3 regions of the Pseudomonas sp. PDNC002 genome follow, and region 3 is predicted to be linked to each of the others. Evidence: riboswitches for the same ligand, from Rfam matches in the RefSeq annotation. Region 3 holds a riboswitch; each other region holds the start of a gene.

Region 1 (4,435 bases), 730 kb from region 3:
CAGCACGGCGTGGCGCTCGACCAGCGCGTTCAGCGCGTCGAGCAGGGCGCGTTCTTCCACTTCCGGCAGGTCGAGGTGGAAGGAGTCGAACTCGTCATGGTCGTGATCTTCATGGCCTTCGTGGTCGTGATGGGTGGGGCGGCTGTCGATGTGCAGCTCGGCCTCGGCGTTCAGGCCCAACAATACCGAGAGCGGCAGTTGGCCGGAGTTGGCTTCGACGATCTTCACCGCGGGCGGCAGTTCCTCGGCGACTTCGGCGCGCACACGGGCGAGCGCATCGGCGTCGAGCAGGTCGGCCTTGTTCAGCACAACCAGGTCGGCGCTGGCGAGCTGGTCTTCGAAGAGTTCGTGCAGCGGCGATTCGTGGTCCAGGTTCGGGTCCTGCTTGCGCTGCTCGTCCACCTGTTCGGGATGGGCGGCGAAGGTGCCGGCGGCCACGGCCGGGCTGTCGACCACGGTGATCACCGCATCCACCGTGCAGGCGTTGCGGATTTCCGGCCACTGGAAGGCCTGCACCAGCGGCTTGGGCAGGGCCAGGCCGGAGGTCTCGATGAGGATCTGGTCGAGGTCGCCACGGCGTGCCACCAGCTCGCGCATCACCGGGAAGAATTCTTCCTGCACGGTGCAGCACAGGCAGCCGTTGGCCAGTTCGAAGACGCGGCCGACCGCTTCTTCTTCGCTGCAACCGATGGAGCACTGCTTGAGGATTTCACCGTCGATGCCCAGCTCGCCGAACTCGTTGACGATCACCGCGATGCGGCGGCCTTCGGCATTGTCGAGCATGTGGCGGAGCAGGGTGGTCTTCCCGGCGCCAAGGAAGCCGGTGACGATGGTGACGGGGAGTTTGGCCAGGGTCTTCATGCGCGCCTCGTGAGCAGGATGCGGTGCGAGAGGGCGGATGAAGGGCGCGCGCGCGGGTTCGCCGCGCAACGAAGGTCGCCACCGGATCACCCCGCCCGGTTGTCGTGATGCTGGTCGAGGCAGGTCTCCTGGCTCACAGCCCTCTTGAGTTCTCTCGCCTTCCCGCCGTGGCCGGCAGTGGCTCGTGAAAGAACAGGCTGTTCACAGTTGCGGGGGCAGCCGTGGCGCATCCGAAGATTTCCACGTTCCCTCTTAGCTCCGGCCAGCGCCGGAGAACCTCGAAGGGAGGAAGGCTACGCAGCGACGGCGGGGCGGTCAATCGCCGGGGATCGGTTGACGCTTGCAGGCCTTCGTGGTCAGCTAGCGCGGTTTCAGGTGTCTCGCGCCACGCGCGCGAGGTGAAACGGGAAGCCGGTGCGTCCGCAAGGACCAGTCCGGCGCTGCCCCCGCAACGGTAAGCGATCGTAGGGTCATCAGTAGCCACTGTGCTCCGGCATGGGAAGGTTGACCCGCTTGGCCACTGGCCGACATCGCAAGCCCGGAGACCGGCCTGGAATTCTTCGTTTTTGGCAAACCCGCGGTGGGCGGGCGCAGGCCGTGGCGCGGCCGTTCCGGCGCGTTCGAATGCGTTCAACCTCTGCGTTCTCTACTTTGATTTTCAGAGGGAACGTCCATGTCCAGCAGCACCCTGACGCACGCGTCGAGCACTTCCATCCCCCTTTCCAAACGCATCAGCCTGGCCGTTGGCGCCAGCCTGCTCGGTGCGTTGCTGGTGTATTTCGCCGGCTTCTCGCACATCGATGCGGTGCACAACGCCGCCCACGATACCCGCCATAGCGCCGGTTTTCCCTGCCACTGATGCTGTTCTGAGCCCAATCGGCTGCGCGTCGGCCAGGCTGCGTTGGCGTATCGCCGTGCCTGGCTCCAGCTCGCTCGATTCGAGAGTTCGGAAAGGAAAGGAAAGGAAAAATGATCAAACGTATCGCCCAGACCGCCGGTTTCGCCGGTCTGATCGCGGCGCTGGTGCTGACTGTTGTCCAGCTGCTGTGGGTGTCCCCGCTGATCCTCAAGGCGGAAACCTACGAGAAAGCCGAGCCGGCCGCCGCGCTGGTCGAAGAAAACCACGAGCACGCCCATGACCACGCCGCTGGCGCAGTGGCCGCCCATGAGCACGACGCGGAAGCCTGGGAGCCGGAAGACGGCTGGCAGCGCATCCTCTCCACCACCGGCGGCAACCTGGTGGTCGCGGTGGGCTTCGCCCTGATGCTGGCTGGCCTGTTCACCCTGCGCGAGCCGGGTAAGACCTCCGAAGGCCTGCTCTGGGGCCTGGCCGGTTTCGCCGTGTTCACCCTGGCGCCGTCCCTCGGTCTGCCGCCAGAGGTGCCCGGCACCGCCGCCGCCGACCTGACCCTGCGCCAGACCTGGTGGATCGGCACCGCTGCCGCCACCGCCGGCGGGCTCGCGCTGCTGGTGTTCGGCCGCAACTGGGCGCTACGTGGCATCGGTATCGCCCTGCTGGTGGTGCCGCATGTGATCGGCGCGCCGCAGCCGGAAGTGCATTCCAGCCTCGCGCCGGAAAGCGTCGCCCACGAGTTCATCGTCGCCTCGCTGATCACCAACGCGGTGTTCTGGGCGGCCCTGGGCCTTGTTGCCGCGTGGCTGTTCCGCCGGTTCGCACCGACGGCCTGATCACGGCGTTATGCTCAACCCCGCAGTCGGCTCGGTCCGCCTGCGGGGTTTTTATTTTCATGAGTCAATGGCAGGAGGCGGACATGACGCTGGTTGCCGGTCTCGGTTGCCGCCGAGGCTGCACGCTCGATGAGCTACGCATACTGCTGCGGGCCACGCTGGCCGAAGCGGGGCTGGACGAGTCGAACCTCACCGCGCTGGCCAGCGCCACGCTGAAAGTCGACGAAGAGGGGCTGAACGGGCTGGCCGCCGCCCTCGATCTGCCGCTGGCGCTGTTTACGCCGCAGCAATTGGCGGCCTGCGATAAGCGTCTGAGCGCCCCTTCCGAGTCCGTGCGTGCAGCCACCGGAAGCGCCAGCGTGGCCGAGGCGGCGGCATTGCTGCAGGCCGAAGCCCAGGGCGGCGAACCCGCCCGCCTGCTGGTCGGCAAGCGCCGCAGCGACCAGGCTACCTGCGCGCTGGCCTTCATCCCCGTCGAATCCGAACAGGAGCAGCCATGACGGTCTACTTCATTGGCGCCGGCCCCGGCGATCCCGAACTCATCACGGTCAAGGGCCAGCGGCTGATCCGTTCTTGCCCGGTGATCCTCTATGCCGGTTCGCTGGTACCGCCGGCGGTGCTGGAGGGTCATAGCGCCGAGCGGGTGGTGAACACCGCCGAGCTGAACCTGGACGAGATCGTTGCACTGCTGGCGCAGGCCCACGGCGAAGGCAAGGACGTTGCCCGCGTGCACTCCGGCGACCCCTCGCTGTACGGCGCCATCGGCGAGCAGATTCGCCACCTGCGTGAGCTGGGTATTCCCTACGAGATCGTTCCCGGCGTCACGGCCACGTCCGCCTGCGCGGCGATTCTCGGCTGCGAGCTGACCTTGCCGGACATCTCGCAGACGCTGATCCTCACCCGTTACGCAAGCAAGACGCGCATGCCTGAAGGCGAATCCCTCGCTGAGCTGGCGCAGCACCGCGCGACCCTGGCGATCCATCTGGGCGTCGGCCAACTGGCGAACATCGTCGCCGAACTGCTGCCGCACTACGGCGCGGATTGCCCTATCGCCGTTCTCCACCGGGCGAGCTGGCCGGATCAGGACCAGGTCACCGGCACCCTTGGCGACATTCTGCCCAAGGCGGAGGCCAAGGGCTTCAAGCGCACGGCGCTGATCCTGGTGGGCAAGGTGCTGGGGGCGGAAGGCTTCGCCGACTCGTCGCTGTACAGCGCGGAACATGCGCACCTGTATCGGCCGTGATGGGTGGCTTGGGCGTTTCCTGAGGCTACTGCGAGGCGAGCCCTTTCGTGGGAGCGGACTCTGTCCGCGATCAACTCAACGCCGCTCCGGCGAACCGGGGAGTCGGGCCAACCCATCGCGGACAGGGTCCGCTCCTACACGGAGGCCCAGGCTCCTGGCTCAGGCCAGCCAAGTTTCACCGCGCGGCACCATCCCGCGCCGCAGGTACCAGCGCACCCACAGGTGCACGCCGAGTGCGGCGCATACCGTCAGCAAGATCGTCAGGTTTTCCGTGTCCATGGCAGTACCCCTCATCCGGGTTTCCTGCCTGACAGGGTAGGCCTGCGACAAAGCGCCGCACAGATACAGATCGTTTCGGAATGTACGGATCAGTCTGAGGGCAGAAGCCTTCAGCCCTGCAGCGAATGAATGATCCGGCCGAGGGTTTCCATCGCCTGTTCGCTGGTAGCCGTCCACGGATGACCGTAGTTCAGGCGCAGGCAGTGGCCGAAGCGCCGCGTCGCCGAGAAGATCGGTCCGGGTGCGAGGCTGATGCCCTGGGCGTGGGCGAGCTGGAATAGCTTGAGCGCGTCGATCTGCTCGGGCAGTTCCAGCCACAGGAAGTAGCCGCCGCTGGGGCGGGTGACGCGGGTGGCGGCAGGG
Region 2 (4,435 bases), 3.2 Mb from region 3:
GGGGCCGTGGAAGTAGTCCTGCACCCAGGCATCGTCGGTCTGGGCGACCTGATCCAGTGGGCCGACCACCAGCACCCGCTTCTGCGAGAGCACGGCGACGCGGTCGCAGATGGTGTAGAGGGTGTCGAGGTCGTGGGTGACCAGGAACACGGTGAGGCCGAACGCGTCGCGCAGGGTCAGGATGAGTTGGTCGAAGGCCGCCGCGCCGATGGGGTCGAGGCCGGCGGTGGGTTCGTCGAGGAACAGGATGTCCGGGTCCAGCGCCAGGGCGCGGGCCAGCGCGGCACGCTTGACCATGCCGCCGGACAGCTCGGCCGGGTATTTGGCGCCCGCGTCCGGTGGCAGGCCGGCGAGGGAGATCTTCACCTTGGCCATGAACTCGGCATCGCTGCGCGACAGGCCGGCGTGCTCGATCAGTGGCAGGCAGATGTTCTCGCTCACCGTCAGCGAGGAGAACAGCGCGCCGTTCTGGAACAGCACGCCGAAGCGTCGTTCCAGCTTGGAGCGCTCCAGCGGCGCCAATGCCGGCAGGTTCTGCCCGAACACGTGGACGCTGCCTTCGCTGGGCTGGCGCAGGCCGATGATGCTGCGCAGCAGCACGGATTTGCCGGTGCCCGAGCCGCCGACCACGCCGAGGATCTCGCCCTTCATCACGTCGAGGTCCAGGTGCTCGTGCACCGCGTGGGTGCCGAAGCGGTTGGCCAGGTCGCGGACGACGATGATCGGTTCGCTCACCAGCCCATCTCCATGAAGAACAGCGCGAACATCGCATCCAGCAGGATCACCACGAAGATCGACTGGACCACGCTGGAAGTCGTGTGCTCGCCCACCGACTGCGCGCTGCCGCTGACGCGGAAGCCTTCCAGGCAGCCGATCACGGCGATGATGAAGGCGAATACCGGGGCTTTGACGATGCCGACCAGGAAGTGCTGCACGGCGATGTCGTTCTGCAGCATGTAGAGGAACATGCGCGGCGAGATGTCCAGGCTCAGCGCACAGACCACGCCGCCGCCGAAGATGCCGGAGATCATCGCCAGGAAGGTCAGCATCGGCAGGGTCAGCAGCAGGGCCAGCACGCGCGGCAGCACCAGCAACTCCACCGGGTCGAGGCCCAGGGCCTGGATGGCGTCGATCTCCTGGTTGGCCTTCATCGAGCCGATCTGTGCGGTGAAGGCACTGGCGGTGCGGCCGGCCAGCAGGATCGCGGTGAGCAGCACGCCGAATTCACGGAGGAAGGAGAAGCCCACGAGGTCGACGGTGTAGATCTGCGCGCCGAATTTCTGCAGCACCGTGGCGCCGAGGAAGGCCACCACCGCGCCGACCATGAAGGTGAGCAGGGCGACGATGGGCACGGCGTCCAGCCCGGTTTCTTCCATGTGCGCAGCCAGTGCGGTCAGGCGCCAGCGCCGTGGGCGGAGCAGGTTGCGCACCAGCGTCTGTAGCGTCAGGCCGATGAAGCCCAGCACGCCGATCAGATGGTCCTTGAAGGTCAGGGTGGCGACGCCGATGCGCTCCAGCACGTCGACCAGTGCGTTGCCCGGCGCCGGGCCTTTTTCGTCCAGGCGGCACTGGGTGATGGCGCTGCCGACGGTGCGCAGCAGTGCCTGGCGCTCGGCTGGGAGGTTGCGGGCGATCTGGTCGAGCTGGCTCATGCGCGCGCCGCCGATTATCTCCGCGAGCAGCGCGGCGCCGGCGGTATCCAGTGCGCCGAGGCCGGTGAAGTCCAGCAAGGCGGGGGATTCGGCGTGCCGCTGGGCGGCCACCTGGGACTCCAGCGTGGCGAAGTGCGCGAGCGTCCAGTCGCCGCTGATGTGCATCAAGGGCGGGGTCGCGGCGGAGTCGAGCTGAAGCTGGCCGGGTTGGGCAGTCGTCGTCATGAGACGCATTCTAGCGGAGTTCGCCTTTGCCACCAGTGTGCTTGTGCTGGCCTTTTTAGACGCCTGCATGACTTGGCTCAAGGCAATGGCGACATCCTGTTCAATTGACGCCTCAGCCCGCCAACCACTAAGCTGCGCGCCTGCTTCAGGTGCCCGCGGCGCAAGCCAAGGGTGAAACAGGGAAGCCGGTGAATTCGATCCTTGCATCGACCATTCCGGCGCTGCCCCCGCAACGGTAAGCGAGTCTGGAACCGCACTGAGCCACTGTGCCACTGGCATGGGAAGGCGTGGTTTTCCGAAAGCCCTCGGGCTTCACTCGCAAGCCCGGAGACCGGCCTGCTGCATCGCATGGCATCGCGGGAGGCGCTGCCGATCGTCGTGGCGCTCCCTGGCGCCGCGCGTTCGATGTCCTCCGCCTGCCCCGACTGGTCAGTGCCGCGCGGGTGAGAGCGGCGGAGAATCCTTCAGGTGAATTCCCTGTTTCCCAAGCCGACAGCCTTCGCGCTGAGCGGCCTTTACCGCATGGCGTCGCTGCGCGCCGGCGGTTCGTTCCTGTCCATCCCATTTTTCGCTCGCTGCCGCCCGGCCGGCGAGCTGGCGCGTGCGCGCTCCCTTTCTAGAGGCAATCCCCATGACTGAATCCCCTGAAAAGGACGAACGCCACCGTTCGCGCATGCAGCGCAAGAAATCGGTGATCGACGAGAAGATCGCCCAGGCCCAGGGCGAACGCGGTGTGTTCCTGGTCAACAGTGGCAACGGCAAGGGCAAGAGCAGCTCGGCCTTCGGCATGGTCGCCCGCGCGCTGGGCCACGGTATGAAGGTTGGCGTGGTGCAGTTCATCAAGGGCGCCGCGACCACCGGCGAGGAAGCGTTTTTCCGCCGTTTCCCCGAGGAAGTCAGCTTCCATGTGATGGGCGAGGGCTTCACCTGGGAAACCCAGGATCGTCAGCGCGATATCGCCAAGGCGCAGGCGGCTTGGGACGTGGCGCGCCAACTGCTGGCCGATCCGCAGATTGGCCTGGTAGTGCTGGACGAGGTGAACATTGCCCTCAAGCACGGCTATCTGGAGCTGGACACGGTGCTCGCCGATATTGCTGCCCGTCCGCCGATGCAGCATGCGGTCGCCACCGGTCGGGGGGTGCAGCCGGCCATGGTCGAGGCCGCCGATACCGTGACCGAGATGGGCCTGGTGAAACATGCCTTCAAGGCTGGGATCAAGGCGCAGAAAGGGGTGGAGTTCTGATGTTCGTGGCTTGCCCTCACCCCAGCCCTCTCCCAGGGGGAGAGGGGGCCGTTCGGCGTGCAGTCGGACTGCGGCGCTCGCCGGTCGATGCTGTTGGCGGGCTCGGTGGTGGCGCGATAGTCGTGCATCGGACACAACTGCTGCAGATGGCACCCAACTGCCCCCTCTCCCCCTGGGAGAGGGTTGGGGTGAGGGTGCTCTTCGCCTTTTCTGCTACTACGGAGCGCGCCTGATGCTCGATGCGCGCCAATGCCCCGCCCTACTGATCGCCGCTCCCGCCTCCGGCCAGGGCAAGACCACCGTGACCGCCGCCCTGGCGCGCCTGCATACGCGCCTCGGGCGCAAGGTGCGGGTGTTCAAGTGCGGCCCGGATTTCCTCGACCCGATGATCCTCGCTCGCGCCAGTGGCGCGCCGGTCTATCAGTTGGACCTGTGGATGGTCGGCGAGAGCGAAAGCCGCCGGTTGCTCTGGGAAGCGGCCGGTGAGGCCGACCTGATCCTCATCGAAGGCGTGATGGGCCTGTTCGACGGCTCGCCCTCGGCCGCCGATCTCGCGCGGCGCTTCAACGTGCCGGTGATGGCCGTGATCAATGGCCAGTCGATGGCCCAGACCTTCGGCGCGATGGCCGTTGGCATGGCCACCTACCAGCCGGACCTGCCGTTCTCCGGCGTGCTCGCCAACCGCATCGGTAGCCAGCGCCACCGCGACCTGGTGCGCGATAGCCTGCCCGAGTGGATTCGCTGGTATGGCGCACTCCCGCGTGACACCGAGGTCGAGTTGCCAAGCCGTCATCTCGGGCTTGTGCAGGCCGATGAACTGGCCGACCTCGACGCACGCCTGGACGCCGCCGCCGATGCCCTGGCTGCCAGTGCCAGTACCGAGCTGCCCTTACCGGTGAGCTTTGCCGTGCCCGAGCCGCGCAGCGAATCTTCCGGTCTCGACGGCGTGCGTATCGGCGTGGCGCGGGACAATGCTTTCGCCTTCCTCTACCAGGCCAACCTCGACCTGCTGCGCGAACTGGGCGCCGAGCTGGTGTTCTTCTCGCCGCTGCGTGACGAATCGCTGCCGGAGGTGGATAGCCTCTACCTGCCCGGCGGCTACCCGGAATTGCACCTGCAAGCGCTGGCCGACAACCGCGCCATGGCCCAGGCGATTCACGCCCACCATGAGATGGGCAAGCCGATCCTCGCTGAGTGCGGCGGCATGCTCTATCTGCTCGATGCCCTGACCGACGTGGCCGGCGAACGCGCGGAGCTGCTCGGCCTGCTGCCGGGCGAGGCGCGCATGCAGAAGCGCCTGGCCGCGCTGGCGCTG
Region 3 (4,435 bases):
GCGTTGCACGTCGAGCGGGTTCTCGGCCTCTGCCAGGCCGAAGCCGAGCATGTGGCCCAAGGCGTGCCAGCGGCCGACCAGCTTGACGCCGGGCGGCGGCAGGCCGCCGGTCTTGAGAAATCGCTGGATGATCTTGTCGCGGTTCTCGATGGGGATGGTCCAGTTCACCAGATAGAGCATGTCGCACCTCCGGCCCTGCCTCGGGCTGTGATGATGCGCGGACCCGATTCGGCACCGCCGCCAGAGTCGCGCCTGTGTATCCCAGGCGTGACAGCCTCCGGCTGGGAGCGGATTCCTCCCGTCAGGCATAGCAGCCCGGCTGGCGCTGGCAGGGCCGCTGATCGGCGATACGAGGTGCAGGCGATCGGCGGTCAGATCCAGCGATCATTCTCCGCCGTCCGCTCGCCCCCCTGATCCCCGGTATTCAGCACGCCGCGCGGTTCGATCAGCATCACCTGCACTTCGTGCTCGGCATAGGGTTTGTGCTCGACCCCGCGCGGTACCACGTACAGCTCACCGGCGCGCAGGGTCAGTGGGCCGTCGCGGAAGTCGATGCGCAGTTCGCCGTCGAGCACGATGAAGGTCTCGTCGGTGTCGGCGTGGCTGTGCCAGACGAAATCGCCGTGCAGCTTCACCACCTTGAACTGGTAGTCGTTCATCTCGGCGATTACCCGCGGCTGCCAGGTTTCGTGGATCAGGGCGAGCTTGTCCCGGAGGTTGATCGGTTGGTGTTGGGTCACGGTGGTCTCTCCTTTTCTGATGCCGCTGACACTAAGGTCGTGCCGTCGAGTGGTCTTGCAGGAAATTGCGCTTCGATCGCCCTGGCATTGACCTCGTCGGGTTGCCGGCCCCGTCCTTGACGCCGACAATCGATGCGTCAAAAAGGAGTGCCGATCCATGGCGCAGAACATCTACGACAACCCTGAATTCTTCGCCGGCTACGCCCAGCTGCCCCGTTCCCGGCACGGCCTGGACGGCGCGCCGGAGTGGGCCGTGCTGCGTTCCCTGCTGCCGCCGCTGGAAGGCCTGGACGTGGTCGACCTCGGTTGCGGCTACGGCTGGTTCAGCCGTTACGTAGCAGAGCAGGGCGCACGCACGGTGAGCGGGCTGGACGTGTCGCGGAAGATGCTCGACCACGCGCGGGCGAACACCGACGCCGCACAGGTGAGCTACTTCCATGCCGACCTCGACCAGCTCGAATTGCCCACCGCGGCGTTCGACCTCGCCTACAGCTCGCTGACCCTGCATTACCTGGAGGACCTGCCGCATTTCTTCCGCAACGTGCACGACGCGCTGCGCCCCGGCGGCAGCCTGGTGTTTTCCATCGAGCACCCGATCTACATGGCCTCGCTCAAACCGGGCTGGATAGTCGACGGCGATGGCCGCCGCTGCTGGCCGGTGGACCATTACCAGGACGAAGGCGAGCGCCGCACCGACTGGCTGGCCAAGGGCGTGCTCAAGCATCACCGCACCCTCGGCAGCATTCTCAATGCCGTGATCGGCTCGGGGCTGACGCTGCGCCACGTCGAGGACTGGGGCCCGAGCGCCGAGCAGGTGCAGGCCATCCCGTCGCTGGCCGAGGAGCGCGAACGGCCGATGTTGCTGCTGGTCGCCGCGCAGCGCTGAAGCGGCGAAAAGGCGCGACTATGCTGGAAGGGTCGCGCCCACCCCGCGTCGGAGATCGCCATGTCACAGACCGTTCCCGCCGTCCGCCCCAGCGTCATTCCCTGCCTGCGCTACCGCGATGCGCCCCAGGCCATCGACTGGCTGTGCGCGACCTTCGGCTTCCAGCGACAACTGGTCGTTGCCGATGAACATGGCGGCATCGCCCACGCCCAGCTGGCGATGGCCGACGGCAGTGGGCTGGTGATGCTGGGTTCGCTGCACGACAACGAGTACGGCCGGCTGATGCGCCAGCCCGACGAGATTGGCGGCTGCACCCAGAGCATCTACGTGGTGGTGAAGGACGCCGAAGCGTTGTACCGCGCAGCGGTGGATGGCGGCGCGCAGATCGTCATCGACATCAAGGACGAAGACTACGGCGGCCAGGGCTTCACCTGTCGCGATCCGGAAGGGCATATCTGGAGCTTCGGCACCTACGATCCCTGGCACTGACGCCGCTCTGCAACATCCTGCGCAAGCCCCGCGCTTGACGCTTTCCCATCGCAAGTGTTGATATGCGCCCCGTTTCAGGTGCCCCCCGCCGCCGTGCGTGGGGTGAAACGGGAAGCCGGTGCGTCGCCCTCGTGCGATCAGTCCGGCGCTGCCCCCGCAACGGTAAGCGAGCGGAGCATCCACTAGGCCACTGTGCACCAGCATGGGAAGGCGGATGCCCCAGGACCCTCGCAAGCCCGGAGACCGGCCTGGAACCTGTTTGGCAAACCCGCGGTGGGCGGGCGTGAGCCGGTTCCCGGGGCGCGCTCGTTCCGGGTGTCGCTGCGCCGCCTGCGAAATATCTATTTCGAGGCGATCACCTTGCATTCTCCTGCTTCCAATTCCCGGCGCGCCTTGCGCTGGACTCCCGTTCTCTCCCTCTGTGCCCTGAGTTCGCAGCTTGTGGCGGCTCCCCTCGACCTGGCCGATGAAATCGTCAGCGCGCCTTCCGTGGAGTCCACCACGGTGGCCGACATGGCGCGCTACGGCAGCAAGCTGGAGGTCATCGACCGCCAGCAGATCGAACGCGCCGGCCCCAGCGCCGACATCACCCGCGTGCTGCAGATGTACGTGCCGGGCCTGTTCGTTGCGCCGAAGAACGGCCCGTTCGACTACGGCACCTACTCGCTGCTGGGCGGGCGCAACGACGACACGCTGATCCTGCTGGACGGCGTGCGCCTGAACAATCGCCTCTACGGCGGCATCTACATTGACACCCTGCCGACCACCGCAGTGGAACGCATCGAGGTGCTCAAGGGCGGCCAGGGCCTGCTGTTCGGCACCCAGGCGGTGTCCGGGGTGATCAATATCGTCACCCGCAGCGCGCGCAGCCGCGAGGCGTCCGGCGAGGTGAACCTCGGCCTGGACACCTTCAAGGGCCGCAGCGGCGATGCCCGCGCGGAGAAGGTCGTGCAGAACGGCCTGGGCGACCTCGGCCTGATGGCCTACGTCAGCCACAACCGCTCTGACGGCTACCAGCCCTACCGCGACCGGGACATGACCAGCACGGTCAGCGACAAGCGCCGCTCGTACGACGTCAACGTGTTCGGCGCCAAGGCCATCCAGGCCATCGGTGAGGCTTCGCGCCTGGAGCTGTTCTACCAGTACGCCGACGCCGAGCTGGATTTCGCCCGGCCAACGTCGAACCACCACACCAGCAACAACCGCGTGCAACAGATCGCCACGGCCACCTTCCAGCAGAGCGTCAACGACGTTTTCAGCTGGTTCGCCAAGACCCACATCAACGACTGGGACACCCGCTACGACCGCGTCTACAACCTGCAGGGCGGCGGCACCCAGGTGCTCAACCACAACGACTACTGGGGCTTCACCGACTGGGGCGCGCAGCTCGAAGGCAAGGCCAGGTTCGGTGGCGGTCACGAGCTGGTCTTCGGTAGCGACAACCAGTGGTACAAGGGCCAGGACGATGTGCTGATCATCGACAACGACAAGGCCGAATCCCATGCGCTCTACGCCCAACTGCGCCCGCGCATCGACGCGCTGCCCGATTGGCACCCGAGCCTGGGCGTGCGCCGCGAGGAAATCTCCGGCGGCGAAGGCGCCACGGTGTGGATGCTCACGTCGCTCTACGACCTCACCGAGCAGCTCAAGCTGCGCGGCCAGTTCGGCACCGCCTTCAAGCTGCCCACCGCCGAGCAACTGTTCGTCAACGAGCCGGGAGACGAAGTCGGCAACCGCGACCTCAAGCCCGAGCGCAGCCGCAATGCCGAGCTGGGCCTGGACTACACCGGCGAGCTGTTCGACCAGCCGTGGAGCGGCAGTGTCACCCTGTTCCGCCGTGAGATCACCGACTTCATCACCCTGGCGGGTGACCAGTGGGTGAACGGCAACGGGGAGATCGAGGTGCGCGGCGTTGAGGCCAACGGCCAGTGGCAGTTCGGCCGGCACTGGCAGGTCTCCGCTGACGCCACGCGCAACCTGGTGGACAGCCGCGAAGGCGTGACGGTCAACAACATCCCGCACTTCTTCGCCCGTGTGCGCCTGGGCTATGACGACAACCTCTGGGGCGCCGGCCTCGCGACACGCTACGTGGGCTCCATCGTCAGCGCCCAGGACGACGACTACGGCCACTACACCGTGCTCGACGGCGACGCCTATCGCTATCTCGACCCGGCCCACGCGCACCGCCTGAGCCTGCTGCTGGAGAACCTGCTGGACCGCGACTACGCCACCGGCCGCACCAGCAATGGCAGCCGCCAGGTGGACAACCTCGGCCGGCCGCGCACCGCCGAGCTGCGCTACACCTTCAGCTTCTGATGAG

What was found. Region 3 has a riboswitch for cobalamin ahead of JVX91_RS12135 (TonB-dependent receptor). Riboswitches for the same ligand answer to the same signal wherever they lie in the genome.
Region 1: linked by a shared signal. The riboswitch ahead of JVX91_RS08820 (CbtB-domain containing protein) and the one ahead of JVX91_RS12135 (TonB-dependent receptor) in region 3 are both predicted to bind cobalamin.
Region 2: linked by a shared signal. The riboswitch ahead of cobO (cob(I)yrinic acid a,c-diamide adenosyltransferase) and the one ahead of JVX91_RS12135 (TonB-dependent receptor) in region 3 are both predicted to bind cobalamin.

The regions. Positions count from the first base shown of each region.
Region 1 covers NZ_CP070356.1:1,895,918-1,900,352, forward strand. Annotated here, with positions in the region: gene cobW (cobalamin biosynthesis protein CobW) at 1-861, opposite strand, end outside; cobalamin riboswitch at 962-1,157, opposite strand; cobalamin riboswitch at 1,218-1,430, shown strand; gene JVX91_RS08820 (CbtB-domain containing protein) at 1,535-1,720, shown strand; gene JVX91_RS08825 (CbtA family protein) at 1,831-2,550, shown strand; gene JVX91_RS08830 (cobalamin biosynthesis protein) at 2,634-3,050, shown strand; gene cobM (precorrin-4 C(11)-methyltransferase) at 3,047-3,793, shown strand; gene JVX91_RS29105 (hypothetical protein) at 3,953-4,087, opposite strand; gene mapR (GntR family transcriptional regulator MpaR) at 4,183-4,435, opposite strand, start outside.
Region 2 covers NZ_CP070356.1:5,834,209-5,838,643, reverse strand. Annotated here, with positions in the region: gene JVX91_RS26385 (ATP-binding cassette domain-containing protein) at 1-735, opposite strand, end outside; gene JVX91_RS26380 (MlaE family lipid ABC transporter permease subunit) at 732-1,877, opposite strand; cobalamin riboswitch at 2,008-2,232, shown strand; gene cobO (cob(I)yrinic acid a,c-diamide adenosyltransferase) at 2,509-3,120, shown strand; gene JVX91_RS26370 (cobyrinate a,c-diamide synthase) at 3,353-4,435, shown strand, end outside.
Region 3 covers NZ_CP070356.1:2,629,040-2,633,474, forward strand. Annotated here, with positions in the region: gene JVX91_RS12115 (DUF3303 family protein) at 1-180, opposite strand, end outside; gene JVX91_RS12120 (cupin domain-containing protein) at 372-740, opposite strand; gene JVX91_RS12125 (class I SAM-dependent methyltransferase) at 898-1,626, shown strand; gene JVX91_RS12130 (VOC family protein) at 1,687-2,115, shown strand; cobalamin riboswitch at 2,175-2,382, shown strand; gene JVX91_RS12135 (TonB-dependent receptor) at 2,557-4,431, shown strand; gene JVX91_RS12140 ((2Fe-2S) ferredoxin domain-containing protein) at 4,431-4,435, shown strand, end outside.